Regions from separate parts of the Oceanobacillus sp. NCCP-135 genome, predicted to be linked through region 1. Evidence: riboswitches for the same ligand, from Rfam matches in the RefSeq annotation. Region 1 holds a riboswitch; the other holds the start of a gene.
The links. A riboswitch is a leader RNA that binds a small molecule or an ion and turns the genes downstream of it on or off. The one in region 1 is predicted to bind cobalamin.
Positions count from the first base shown of each region.

Region 2: linked by a shared signal. The riboswitch ahead of AC6HVZ_RS02485 (DUF4430 domain-containing protein) and the one ahead of AC6HVZ_RS04030 (acyl-CoA thioesterase) in region 1 are both predicted to bind cobalamin.

Region 1 covers NZ_BAAKSZ010000004.1:30,449-36,652, forward strand. The annotation lists gene AC6HVZ_RS04020 (MMPL family transporter) at 1-1,494, opposite strand, end outside; gene AC6HVZ_RS04025 (TetR/AcrR family transcriptional regulator) at 1,587-2,153, opposite strand; cobalamin riboswitch at 2,272-2,456, shown strand; gene AC6HVZ_RS04030 (acyl-CoA thioesterase) at 2,583-3,077, shown strand; gene AC6HVZ_RS04035 (DsbA family protein) at 3,183-4,097, opposite strand; gene AC6HVZ_RS04040 (winged helix-turn-helix transcriptional regulator) at 4,098-4,436, opposite strand; gene AC6HVZ_RS04045 (glycoside hydrolase family 18 protein) at 4,577-5,989, shown strand; gene AC6HVZ_RS04050 (YaiI/YqxD family protein) at 6,006-6,204, opposite strand, start outside.
Region 2 covers NZ_BAAKSZ010000002.1:151,131-157,334, forward strand. The annotation lists gene AC6HVZ_RS02470 (RsiX family anti-sigma factor) at 1-18, opposite strand, end outside; gene sigX (RNA polymerase sigma factor SigX) at 8-550, opposite strand; gene AC6HVZ_RS02480 (ECF transporter S component) at 916-1,434, opposite strand; gene AC6HVZ_RS02485 (DUF4430 domain-containing protein) at 1,440-1,877, opposite strand; cobalamin riboswitch at 2,037-2,216, opposite strand; gene AC6HVZ_RS02490 (ATP-binding protein) at 2,386-4,155, opposite strand; gene AC6HVZ_RS02495 (response regulator transcription factor) at 4,155-4,871, opposite strand; gene ccsB (c-type cytochrome biogenesis protein CcsB) at 4,989-6,176, opposite strand; gene resB (cytochrome c biogenesis protein ResB) at 6,191-6,204, opposite strand, start outside.

The DNA.
Region 1 (6,204 bases):
ATTATTCATGATTTCTTCAAGAGCATTCATTGTTTCATTTGAGTATGGACTCATATCAAATGTCATGCTGTAAGCAATAACCGTTTCATCCGCAGTAATTCCATCCATTCGAACATTGCTTACATGCTCCTGATCAGACAGGTCACTCATTAATTCATTTCTTTTTTCTTCACTGATAACTTCTTCTGATTCAAACAGGACGGTGGTTGGAGCTAAATCTCCAGCCTCAAACTTTTTCTCCAAAATTTCATAGCCCACACGAGAAGGCATATCATCAGGGAAGGACTTCAAATTATCAAATTCATAGCTTGTATTTAGTACGTTTGTTGCAGAAATAAGAAGCAAAATACCAATCATAGCAACCGCAGTGATTGGTTTTCCTGTTACAAAACGACCAACCTTACTCCAAAAGGAACTGGATTTAATATGCTGATCCCCAACACGTGGAATGATTGGCCAAAAAGACTTTCTGCCAAAAATCGTAAATAATGCAGGGACAAGTGTGACAGATGCAAGAATAACAACCGCCATTGTTGTTCCAAAAATGGGAGCAAAGTTTCTAGAGTCCTCATATTGGGCAAAGAACAAAACAAGCATTGCCGCTAAAACAGTTGCTCCTGAATAGAACACAGGAACTCCAACGCCTCTCATTGCAATCTTCATTGCATCATGTTTATTTTCACGGGTTTTCAGTTCTTCTCTATAACGTGAAAAAACAAATAAAGAATAATCAATCACAGCAGCAAATAATAATATACTCATGATGGACAAGGATTGGCTGCTTAATAGCACACCGCTTTTACCTACTAAACCGAGCAGCTGGTTCACTGCGCCATAAACAAATCCAGCTGCCAACAATGGGATTAATGCGAGTGCAGGTGACCTGTAAAGAACAATCAGCAGTACTAATATAATTCCTACCGTTGACAGGATAAGAACAAGGTCTGCACGAGAAAATAGATCATTTGTATCTGATGTTATTCCGGCCGGACCTGTAACATATAAGGAAAGGTCAGTTTGTTCCACTATATTATAAATTTGTTCCAATGAATCCTGAATATCAGTAGTCTCATAAGATGGATCAAAATTTAGTGGAACAATTGCAGTGGTGCCATCCTCAGAGAAAAATCCTGCAGTTGCTTGTGGGGGAAGTTCACTTAAAGGAACGATTGATTCGATTCCTTTTACATCTTCTTCACTAATACTTGAAACAATATCTGTTACATCCGACAGTTCAAGCTCATTTTCATCTGTTTGGAACACTAAAATTGCAGGAATCCCATCATTATTTTTAAAGTATTTGTCCACCTTATCTTGGGCAATAACAGATTGCGCATCTTCCGGCAGCGAATCAAGACTGGATACTTTATAATCCTTTGCACCTGGAGCAAATACCATTAATAACAGGATTGCAATAAGCCAGATGCTGACCGTAATCCACATACCTTTTTTAGATGTAACGCGATCGGTTATAAAATGCAGTAAATTTTTCATAGTTATTTCCCTTCTGTATGGGTTAGAAACAATAATGACACTTATGTCACCTTACAATTATCATTCAAAGTAACACAAGTGTCAATTAATTTTTATGTGAACATTCCGTGACTTATAATTTCTTTAATGGATACTGTCCATTCATGCTCTGGCACTCCAAAATGATTGGGAATATCAATTGTTTGGAAAATAAGTGCTAAGACTAGGCTGTCGGGAAGGCTTTGTTTTAACTTCTTTTCCTCTCTTCCTAACTCAACAAAACCCTGCAGATGCTTATACATATCCTGATGAAGCATTTCTAATTGCTCTTTATTTTTTCTGACATCTTCGGTAACTGTAGGAATATGAAAGGCTATACCACGAATCTGATGGATCTCACTATCTTCAAAGATAATATCGATTACGTAATTAAATTGTTCCTGAAAACCTTGGATTTCATCAATTCTTTGCAATTTAATCAGAAACTGTTCCATTTCATATACCATATATTCGGTAATTAATTCTTCTCTTTTCTTAAAGTATTTATAAATAGTCCCTCTAGAAACGTCTAATCGTTTGGCGACTTTGCTAAAGGTAAACCCATCATAACCATGATTGAGAAGGATCTCTTTCGTTGTTTTATATAAATCCTTTTTGGAAAATTTTCTTGCCCGTACCATCAAGCTCACCTCCGTTTTTATTATATGCTAAAATTGCCTTTAAACAAAAGTCCATGCGTTCCCGGGCTTACCTAAATGGAGAACGACAGTCTTGCATAAAAATGGTATACTAATTAAAATTGAATAGCTTGCCAATGGTGACTTATGATATAAGTTGAAAAGGGAAGTTGGTGAAATTCCAACGCGGTCCCGCCACTGTAATGAGGAGAGTTCTTTTACAGCCACTGTTTCAAAATAGAAATGGGAAGGGAAAAGAGCTTGATGATTCTAAGCCAGGATACCTGCCATTTGGAAGAACATTATAATCCTACGGGAGATAGGAGGATGTTGCGATCTAATGTTTTCATGATTTATGAAATTTATTTTATTGTGTTTTTTAACATCTTCTAATTAAGAGGGTGTTTTTTAATTTTCAGGAGGTATTTAGCAATGGAAAAAGTATCAATTCAAAGTTCAAAAACAATTCAAACCCGCCTGGTACTTCCGCCAGACACGAATCATTTAGATACGATTTTTGGCGGAAAAGTGCTTGCCTATATTGATGAAATTGCAGCATTAACAGCGATGAAGCATGCGAAGAGTGCAGTTGTTACAGCATCCATTGATTCGGTGGATTTCCTATCTTCTGCAAAGGTTGGAGATTCATTAATATTGGAGTCATTTGTGACGTATACAGGTACAAGTTCGATGGAAGTATATGTAAAGGTTACAGCCAATGATTTAATTAAAGATGTGGTGAAGCTAACGACAGAGTCTTTTCTCACAATGGTTGCTGTCAATGAAGAGGGAAGACCGGTTCCTGTTCCGAAGGTGTATCCTGAGACGGAAGAGGAAAGGCAATTACATATGACAGCCCCTTCGAGAAAAAGAAATCGAGAAAATCGAGCAGCTATAAGACAGAGGGGATTTTCTGAAATCAATTAGAAAACTTGGTATTCGCCAAGCCTTTATGGAGTTGTACTCATACAGTATGTTTTCTGGTAAAAAAAGAAGTATCCGCATGCATTTACAACGGATACTTCTTTCGGGTTATTTTTTTTCAATATAAGCTTCACCAAGGATTTCCTTCTGCTCGTAACTGTCAAACAAAAGCTTTTCTTGAACAAATGCTTCAACCTGACTTTCCTCAAGATCATACATTATTTCAATCTCCTTGGAAAATAACAGTCCCTCTTTTTCAAAAAGTGCTGGTAGTTCAGGACGAGTTTTTGGTTGGATTTCTGTATCACCCATAACCTGCTTCAGTCCATTAGCATAGTCCGGTAATGAACGCGCACCAACAATTTTAACGCCTTTATTTTCCTCGTTTACCATGATGATTGTCGGGAATCCTCTTGCACCAAGCTGGCCGGCAAGTGCAAAGTCCTGATTTAACAGATCCTGTCCGCTTGAGTGACTGGCTTCCTTCATTATCTCTTTTCCATCAAGGCCAAGTCCATTTACAATCTCCGTTAACACCTGTTCATCCCCGATGTTTCTGTTGAAGGCAAAAACAGCTTCCCTTGCTTTCCGTAGAAATACAGACGCAGTTTTTTCATCCTGTTTTTGAATAACTTTAAAAACGCGGGATGGCGGAAAGGAGGATTGAACCGGGTCATCATACCATAATGTCCCATCAATCGGCATGCGGGAATGTTCGCCCACTTCTCTCCAGTGTCCAGCAACGTCAGCAGGGCCACTAATTCCGTTTTGTACATCAGCAAAACCATCGCCCCATTTTTCCAGCAAGCCACCCATTACTGTTTTAAAGTTAAAATAATGACCATATTGTTCAATAAAGCGACGAAGTACAGGTTCGAGTGCCCAGCAATGTGAACAGATAGGATCCGTTACATAATAAAGATCAATCGTTTTTTTAGGATTTAGATCAATTATTTCCATTGTTTCGTCACCAGCTTCCCCGCAAATTCCTGTTTCCAGATCACAAATCATTTTACTATTCATTTAATTTTCCCCCTTCGATGAAATAACATCATTTAAATATTCCTGTGCCCATTCCTGAATCGGCTTCAGTGCATTTGCCAGGGCCTTGCCTTTTTCTGTGAGTTCATAGGAAATTGTAACAGCAGCTTCACTTGTTACTTGCTTATCTAATAATCCAAATTCAATAAGCTCAGTTAGTTTCAGTGAGAGTGATCTTGATGTTATACCAGTAAAATCTTTTTTTATTTCGGAAAAATGTGCACGGTTCTCCTTGCAAAGGGATAAGTAATGGATAATTTGGCCATTCCACTTTCTGCCTAATATTTGAAATGAAGATTCCATATATGGACAAATATTAATCACGAGCACCTCCAGTCATTATTAAATATATCAGATATAAAAAATATATCAAGTATAAAAATTATATTAAACTTATTATCACAGACAATAATTGGGTGAATATCATGAATTGTAACGATAGATCAATGGAGGGGAAAACTGTGCAAATCCATGTAGTAGAAAGTGGAGATACGCTATGGAGAATAGCAAATCTTTATTATACGGATATCAATCAGATCATATTAGTCAATCAGCTGGAAAATCCGGATGTGCTTGTTGTAGGGCAGGCACTTGTTATCCCTGAACTGGGTCAGGAATTCGTTGTTCAGCCAGGAGATAATTTATGGGCAATTGCCGGGAGGTTTGGGGTGACAGTAGAAAAACTGGCAGCAGCCAATAATATAACGAATCCGGCTTTAATATATGTAGGTCAGATGCTGCAATCACCTTATATGCAGCACACTGTACGACCAGGTGAAACACTTTGGCAGATAGCGGCGAATTTTGGAGTTACCACTAATCAGCTTATTCAGGTAAATACTATACCAAATCCGGCGATGATCTACGTGGGACAGATGATTCGAATACCAACGATGAATAAACCTATTACTGAGGTAAATGCGTTTACCACCCAGTTGGATGAAGCAGGGAGAGAGGAAGTACTTTTCTTAGGGAAAAATTTAACGTATCTAACACCATTCACCTACAGTATCCGAACAGATGGTTCCATTACTGATTTGGCGGATTCGCTGGTATTAGATGCTGCTCAGGCAACGAATGTGGCACCCCTGCTTGTTCTGACCAATTTTGTTGAGGGAAGTTTCGATTCAGATATTGTTGCAGCTGTTTTACGAGATGCGGATTTACAGGAAACATTGATAACCAATTTATTGAACACAATGCGAGAAAAGGGCTATGCAGGTATCAATTTTGATTTTGAATATGTTTATCCAGAGGATCGTGAAAACTATAATAATTTCCTTAGGCGGGTTGTTGCTAGATTACATCCAGAAGGATACATTGTTTCCACAGCCCTTGCGCCTAAAATAAGTGCTGATCAGCAGGGACTACTTTATGAAGCACATGATTATCAGGCACATGGTGAAATAGTTGATTTTGTTGTGCCCATGACATATGAATGGGGCTGGGCTGGTGGCGAACCTTGGGCGATTGCACCAATTAATGAGGTGCGAAGGGTTCTGGATTATGCTGTGACAGTGATTTCACGGGATAAAATAATGATGGGAATTCCGCTTTATGGTCGAGATTGGAGAATACCTTGGGAAGAAGGCACTACCGCTCGTACCGTAAGTCCTCAGGAAGCAGTGAATTTGGCTGCCCAATATGGTGCTGCCATACAATACGATGAAACCTATCAATCGCCATTCTTCCGTTACACAGATGAAACCGGACAGCAGCATGAAGTCTGGTTTGAAGATGCCAGAAGCATGCAGGCTAAGTATGATACGGTGAAGGAATATGGACTCAGGGGCGTAAGTTATTGGGTTTTAGGCAGTCCTTTTCCGCAAAACTGGCCTGTGCTGCAGGATAATTTTACTGTGCGAAAGTATTAATCATCACGGTGAGTTTTTATAGGTGCTCAAGTTTTTCCTTAAAAAGCTCACCGAATTTCTTCTTATCTTCCTCTGTAAAAGGCTTCGGTCCTTTCGTTCGCTTTCCGCTTTTCCTTGCCATCGCACTGGCGTATCGGGACTGCAAAAGCTGATCGATATTATCATTCGTATAAGTAAAACCTTTATGATGAAGTACCGTGCAACCCTTTGCCAAA
Region 2 (6,204 bases), on a different contig from region 1:
ATCATCATTATATTTCATCAACATCTCCCCCTCTCTTTTGATCTTCGGCTATATATTTTCTTAGTGCTTTCAGTCCTCGATGCTGGGTGGTTTTTACCTTGCTTTCACTGAAATTCAGAATCTCTGCTGTTTCCTGGATTGAAAATGATTGTATGTATCGTAAAATAAGTACACTTTTTTGATCAACCGTACATTTATCCAAATGGTTATAAATGGTTTGGATTTCCTCATTCTGTACAGCTAATTCATCAGGTAATGGTTTCAAATCCTGGATTAACTGTCCTTTTTCACTCCAGTCGAAAAATTCCAATATACGTTTTCGTTTTCGGTTTTGTGATCGAAAATAGTCAATAGTAACATGCCTCGCAATTGAAAACAGCCATGTCTTCTCACTGCTTTTCCCTTTAAATGTTTCATAGGATTTTAAAACTTTTATATAAACTTCCTGAACGAGATCTTCTGTTAATGGCCTATCTTTTACCATATAAAAAATAAATTGAAATAAATCATGATGATATTTTTCATGAAACTCTTCAAAAACGACCTTCATAAAAGATCCTCCGTTCATATATAGTCGTTTATTATTACTTAAAAGTTACATTCTAATTGTACTATAGAGCATGTAAGAACAAAAGCGCAGGGCGCCCGGTTAGCGACGTACGGACTGGACTGAGCCGTAGGAGATAAAGGAAACTCAGGCGACCGTAGGGAGCCGATGTTGACTTTCACCACAAGGGTATAAGTGCGACTAAGCCTCTGGTTCCCAATCGGCAAGTCTTCTTTATCGTACGGAGGTGAGGGAAGGTCTCGCTATAGCTTTAGCGCTGGAGCTGGACGTGGCTGTTCCGGCAACTAAGTTATCCACAGCATTTAAATTTTATAATTTCCTAAGCAAAGAAAAAATACCAACTAAATTCAGTTGGTATTGTGAGTAATGAAACGTTTATTGGCATATTTTTTTAAAAAATAGGAAATAGTTGGGTACAATAATATCATAAAGATAGCATTTCCTATGGCATGATTTGTATCAAACGGTAAACCAAGTAAATAATACGCAAAAAAATTACCACCTGCTATTTGATAATTTGTTAATGAAATGATGAAGCCATAAAGGTAGCCACTGAAAATAGAGAATAATACAATGACAAACAGTGGAATCCTCTTTGATATTTTACCTAATATTCCACTCATTATTCCAATTAGTGACCAGGAAACAATTTGCCAGATCGCCCATATCCCCATGCCTAGTACCATATTTGACAAAAAGCTAGTTAATATCGCCAGTATTACAGCGGCGAAGGGACCTAGGAATATACCACAAATAATTATTAAAGAAGTAACAGGCTGGACATTTGGCAAATATACAAAAACGACTCTTCCTGCAACCGCAAGTGCTGCCAATAACGCCAATAATGTTAATTTATATATATTCAATTAGATCATTCCCATGACTGCAGATCAAATGTTACCTTATCACCAGGAGTCAGTTCAAACTCCGCAGCGCCTACAGGTGCCATTTCATCATTAACAAAAAACATCCATGCTTTTTGTTCATCTTCTTCTGGTGAAGCTCTCTCGATGGATGTAATGAATCCGTCTTCCTCTTCCACATAAAAGTTTTCTTTCAAGACATCCATAAGAATGTCACCTTCTTTAATTTCTATTTCTTTCTCATGGATAAACTCTGTGCCTTCATCCTTCGTAATTGTAATAAGAACTGAATCTTCACTTACTTCTGCTTCCTGGTTATTTTCTTCTTGCTCACTTGTATTATTTGTTGACGTTGTACCCTGTTCATTATTCTCATCTGATGCACATCCTGCTAACAATGAGATTACAACGAATAAGGATCCTAAACGCAACAGCCATTTATTCATTTTGAACTCCTCCTGTATAATCTATGCTTGTAATTAAAAAGAAATAAAAAAACTAACTCCACTTCAATGAGTTAGCACATCAGACAATCGAAACATAAATATATATCATATAGGGGAAATATGTATTCGGTTGTCCCAATAACTTACACCCTCGAAGCATTGAAACACAAGAATTTGGCAGGTCTACTGACTTATGATATTAACCTACTATAAGCCCTTCCCATATGAAATCATACAGTGGTTAATGCTTATTTCGTATACCATTTACAGTTGCGAGGACAGCTCCAGATTTTCACTGGATTCCCTTTTAAGGAAAACACCAATTCCCAAAATATTTTATTCAATTTAATTACTGGTATATTTTATCACATATAAAGTGAAACTTCATTAAGTGGGGACTTTCCCCCCAGGTTTTCCCTTCCTCCCCCACCTTCACGTCTGGGATTTTCTCACGCTTGGAGGTGGGGGTATTACAGCCCGTTATGCGTGATAAATTATTTAGAACAGATTAATCGCTGATATTAGTTGGTATTTTAAAACTAAAAGTGGTTCCTTGGTTTACTTTACTTTTAACCGAAATAACCCCGTCATGTGCATCAATAATATTTTTAGCAATGGATAAACCTAAACCAGTTCCCTTTTTGGCTTTATTTCTTACTCTTGATTTATCCGCTTTGTAAAATCGTTCAAATACAAATGGCAGATCTTCTTCCGGGATACCACTTCCATTATCTTCAATAGCTACATTCAACCAATTATCATTACATTCAACTAATACCTTTACAAATCCATTCTCTGCTGTATGACGAATTGCATTATCAATTAGATTAGTAAAAACCTGTTCAATTCGATCTGGATCATAAATTGCTTGAAATTTTGATATATTCTTGTTTAATTTTAATTCTATCTTATTATCACTTGCTATTCCACTAAATTTTTTTATTATCCGATCAACATAGGTCTCAACTTCTATTTGCTGCCTATTTAATTGAATATGACCTGCTTCCATACGCGCAAGATCCAATAGTTCATTTACTAAGCGCCCCATACGTAATGATTCTTCATAAATGATTTCGGCCAATTCATTTTTCTCTTCTTTACTTTCAGCAATATCATCAACAATTGCCTCACTGTATCCCTGCAGCATTGAAATCGGTGTGCGTAATTCATGGGATACATTTGCAATAAAATCTTTACGAAGTTTATCCAGCCGTCTTTCCTCTGTCATGTCACGAATAACCGCAACTGCTCCCCGTACATATGCTTGATCATATAATGGCGTCATTAGCATTACCCAGCTTCGTCCTTGAATGGTTAATTCATGCAGTACTTCTGTTTCCCCATCAATTACTTCCTGTAAAAATTCATGTAATTCGTGTGGCAATTTTCGATTATCTTCATTCTTCTCTAGATTGTTTTCAAAATACCAATCTTCAATAAATCGTTCTGCAGGAGGATTTGTAACGATCATATCCCCGGTTCTATTCAGTGTCATAACACCATCAGCCATGGAGCTAACAATACTTGACAGCTGTTCTTTTTCCTGTCGTAATGCATTAATATGGAATTTTAGCTGTCTTCCCATTCGGTTAAAAGCCAGTGCTAAGCCACCGATTTCATCATGGGTCAATATTGGTACCTTTGTATTGAACTCACCCCTTGTCAAATCAAAGGCAGCTTCTCTCATTTTAATTAATGGTGAAGTAATTCGTGTTGAAAGGAAAAAGGCAAATATTGTGGTTAATACAATCGCAATACCTGCAGCTAAAAAGATAATTTTAGTAGTTTCAGCTTTTGTTTGGTCAATTACATCTAAAGACTGATATACAAATATTGCTCCATTATTATTATCTAATGGTGTACCGACTATCATTGCTTCCATTTCACTATTTGGTATGGTAATTTGCTTTCTAATCTCTCTATCATTTGTTAATACTCTTGTTAAATCCTCTTCCGTTTCCAGCCACGAGGCATCCAGCTTTAATAAATTTTCATCAGAACTGTCTGAAACCCATAGCTCTCCATCATTAAATAAAATCGCCACACGAGTTGCCGGATCTTTAACACGATCAGTGGTCTCCAAAATGATAGACTTATCATCATGCTGTTCTACCAAAACAGAGATTTTAGTAGCAGTTTGCAGCATATCTGTTTCAGCTTCTTCAATATGAAAATTCTCAAAAAACTCTAATAAAAGTATCGATAATATTAGTAATACAAAAGAAACTAGCAACAATATTGTTATTGCTAGTTTACCTACTACGCTTTTCCAAAACATTACACATCATCTACCTCAAATTTATATCCTACACCCCATACTGTCACAATCATCTTAGCAGCCTGTTTAGAGACATTATTTAATTTTTCCCGCAGCCTCTTAACATGTGTGTCAACTGTTCGTAAATCCCCAAAAAATTCATATTGCCATACTTCTTTTAATAAATGCTCTCGATTGAATACTTTATCTGGAGACTTTGCTAAAAAGCAAAGTAATTCATACTCTTTTGGAGTAAGACTAACTTCTTCTCCATCTGCTGTAACACGATGGGCATCATGATCAATAGTTATATGTGGAAACACAAGTATATCCTTTGTAGCGGTGTTGTTTTCATCAAAAGCTGACGTTGTTACTCGTCGTAATACCGCCTTCACTCGCAAGACAACCTCTCTAGGGCTAAATGGTTTTACAATATAATCATCTGCTCCTATTTCAAAACCTTGGACGCGGTTTGCCTCCTCTCCTTTTGCTGTCAACATTATTACCGGGGTTTCTTTTTCTTTTCTTAATTCCTGGCAAACTTCTATACCGTCCATTTCAGGCATCATAATATCCAATAATATAACATCATAATCGTTATTTAATGCCTTTTCCAAAGCAATCGTCCCATTCTCAGCTTCTTCTACAATGTATTCTTCACGCTCTAAATACATTCGAATTAAACGACGAATTCTTTCTTCATCATCTACAACTAATATGTTAACATTTGATTCCATGTTCGCTCCCCCTCATCATCATTTTATCCATATACTAATTATAAACCAACCTGACACAATTGTATAAAAAATAGGCACCACTCCTCGAAACAATGGTGCCTATTATCAAATAAAAACTTAAGCATACGAATGAAGACCGGCTAATATTAAGTTAACAGCTATTAAATTAAACATGATGATAGCAAATCCACCTGCAGCCAACCATGCAGTTTTTTCTCCATGCCATCCACGTGAAAGTCTTAAATGCAGGAAAGCTGCATAGAAGAACCAGGTTATTAATGCCCAAACCTCTTTCGGATCCCAGCCCCAGAAACGCCCCCAGGCTTCTTCTGCCCAGATAGACGCAAAGATTAATCCTCCTAATGTAAATACCGGAAATCCAATTGCAACAGCACGATATGCTACTTCATCCAATAAATCCGGTTTTGTCCCTTTTAACAATGGCTGAATTGCTGCACCAATTCGTTTTCTCAATAGTAATCTAAGTAACACATAAATGATTGAACCGGAAATAAATGACCAGATTAATGTATTAAATTTTCTGCCTGCATCAACACCATGCATCCATTCAGGTGTTTCAAACCATGGCTGCATTACGTCTTCCGTAATTAATGTACCATCTGCCGGAGCTGCAATAGCAGGCATTGTATATTCAGATGTAAGCACATTATTTCCTGATGGATATTCAAATGTTGCACTATAATTCATTACGTTAAAAACAGTTGTTGTAACAATGAAACCAACAAATAAAATTAATGAATATAAAATAATTTCCAACCAGGTAGTACGTTTACTTCTAACCGATTGATCAATTTGTCTAATCAAATAGATCAAACCAGCAACAAAGCTTATTGTCAAGATACCTTGCCCCAATGAAACCGTAGTCACATGTATATATAGCCAGTGACTTTGCAATGACGGCACTAATGGTGCAATATCAGTCGGAAACATGCTGGCATATGCAATAATAATCAGTGCCACAGGTAAAGCAAATAGACCTAATACACTTAATTTATAAATAAAATAAATAATAATAAACGCAAATACGATGGTCATTCCAAAAAAGGTCATAAATTCAAACAAGTTACCTACGGGAGCATGTCCGCTTGCAATCCATCTTGTTATAAAATAAACAATTTGTGCAATAAAACCAATAATGGTCAATGTGATCCCAATTTTTCCTGTTATTCCTTTATTGGACGCTTTTCTTTTTTTTCCAATCGTAGCCGAAAAGAATATTGTAGCAATCAAGTAGAGTACAAATGCTGTATAAAGCATTGTACTACTTAAACTAATCAAATCCATAAAAACCCTCCTAATTAATTCTGTTCAT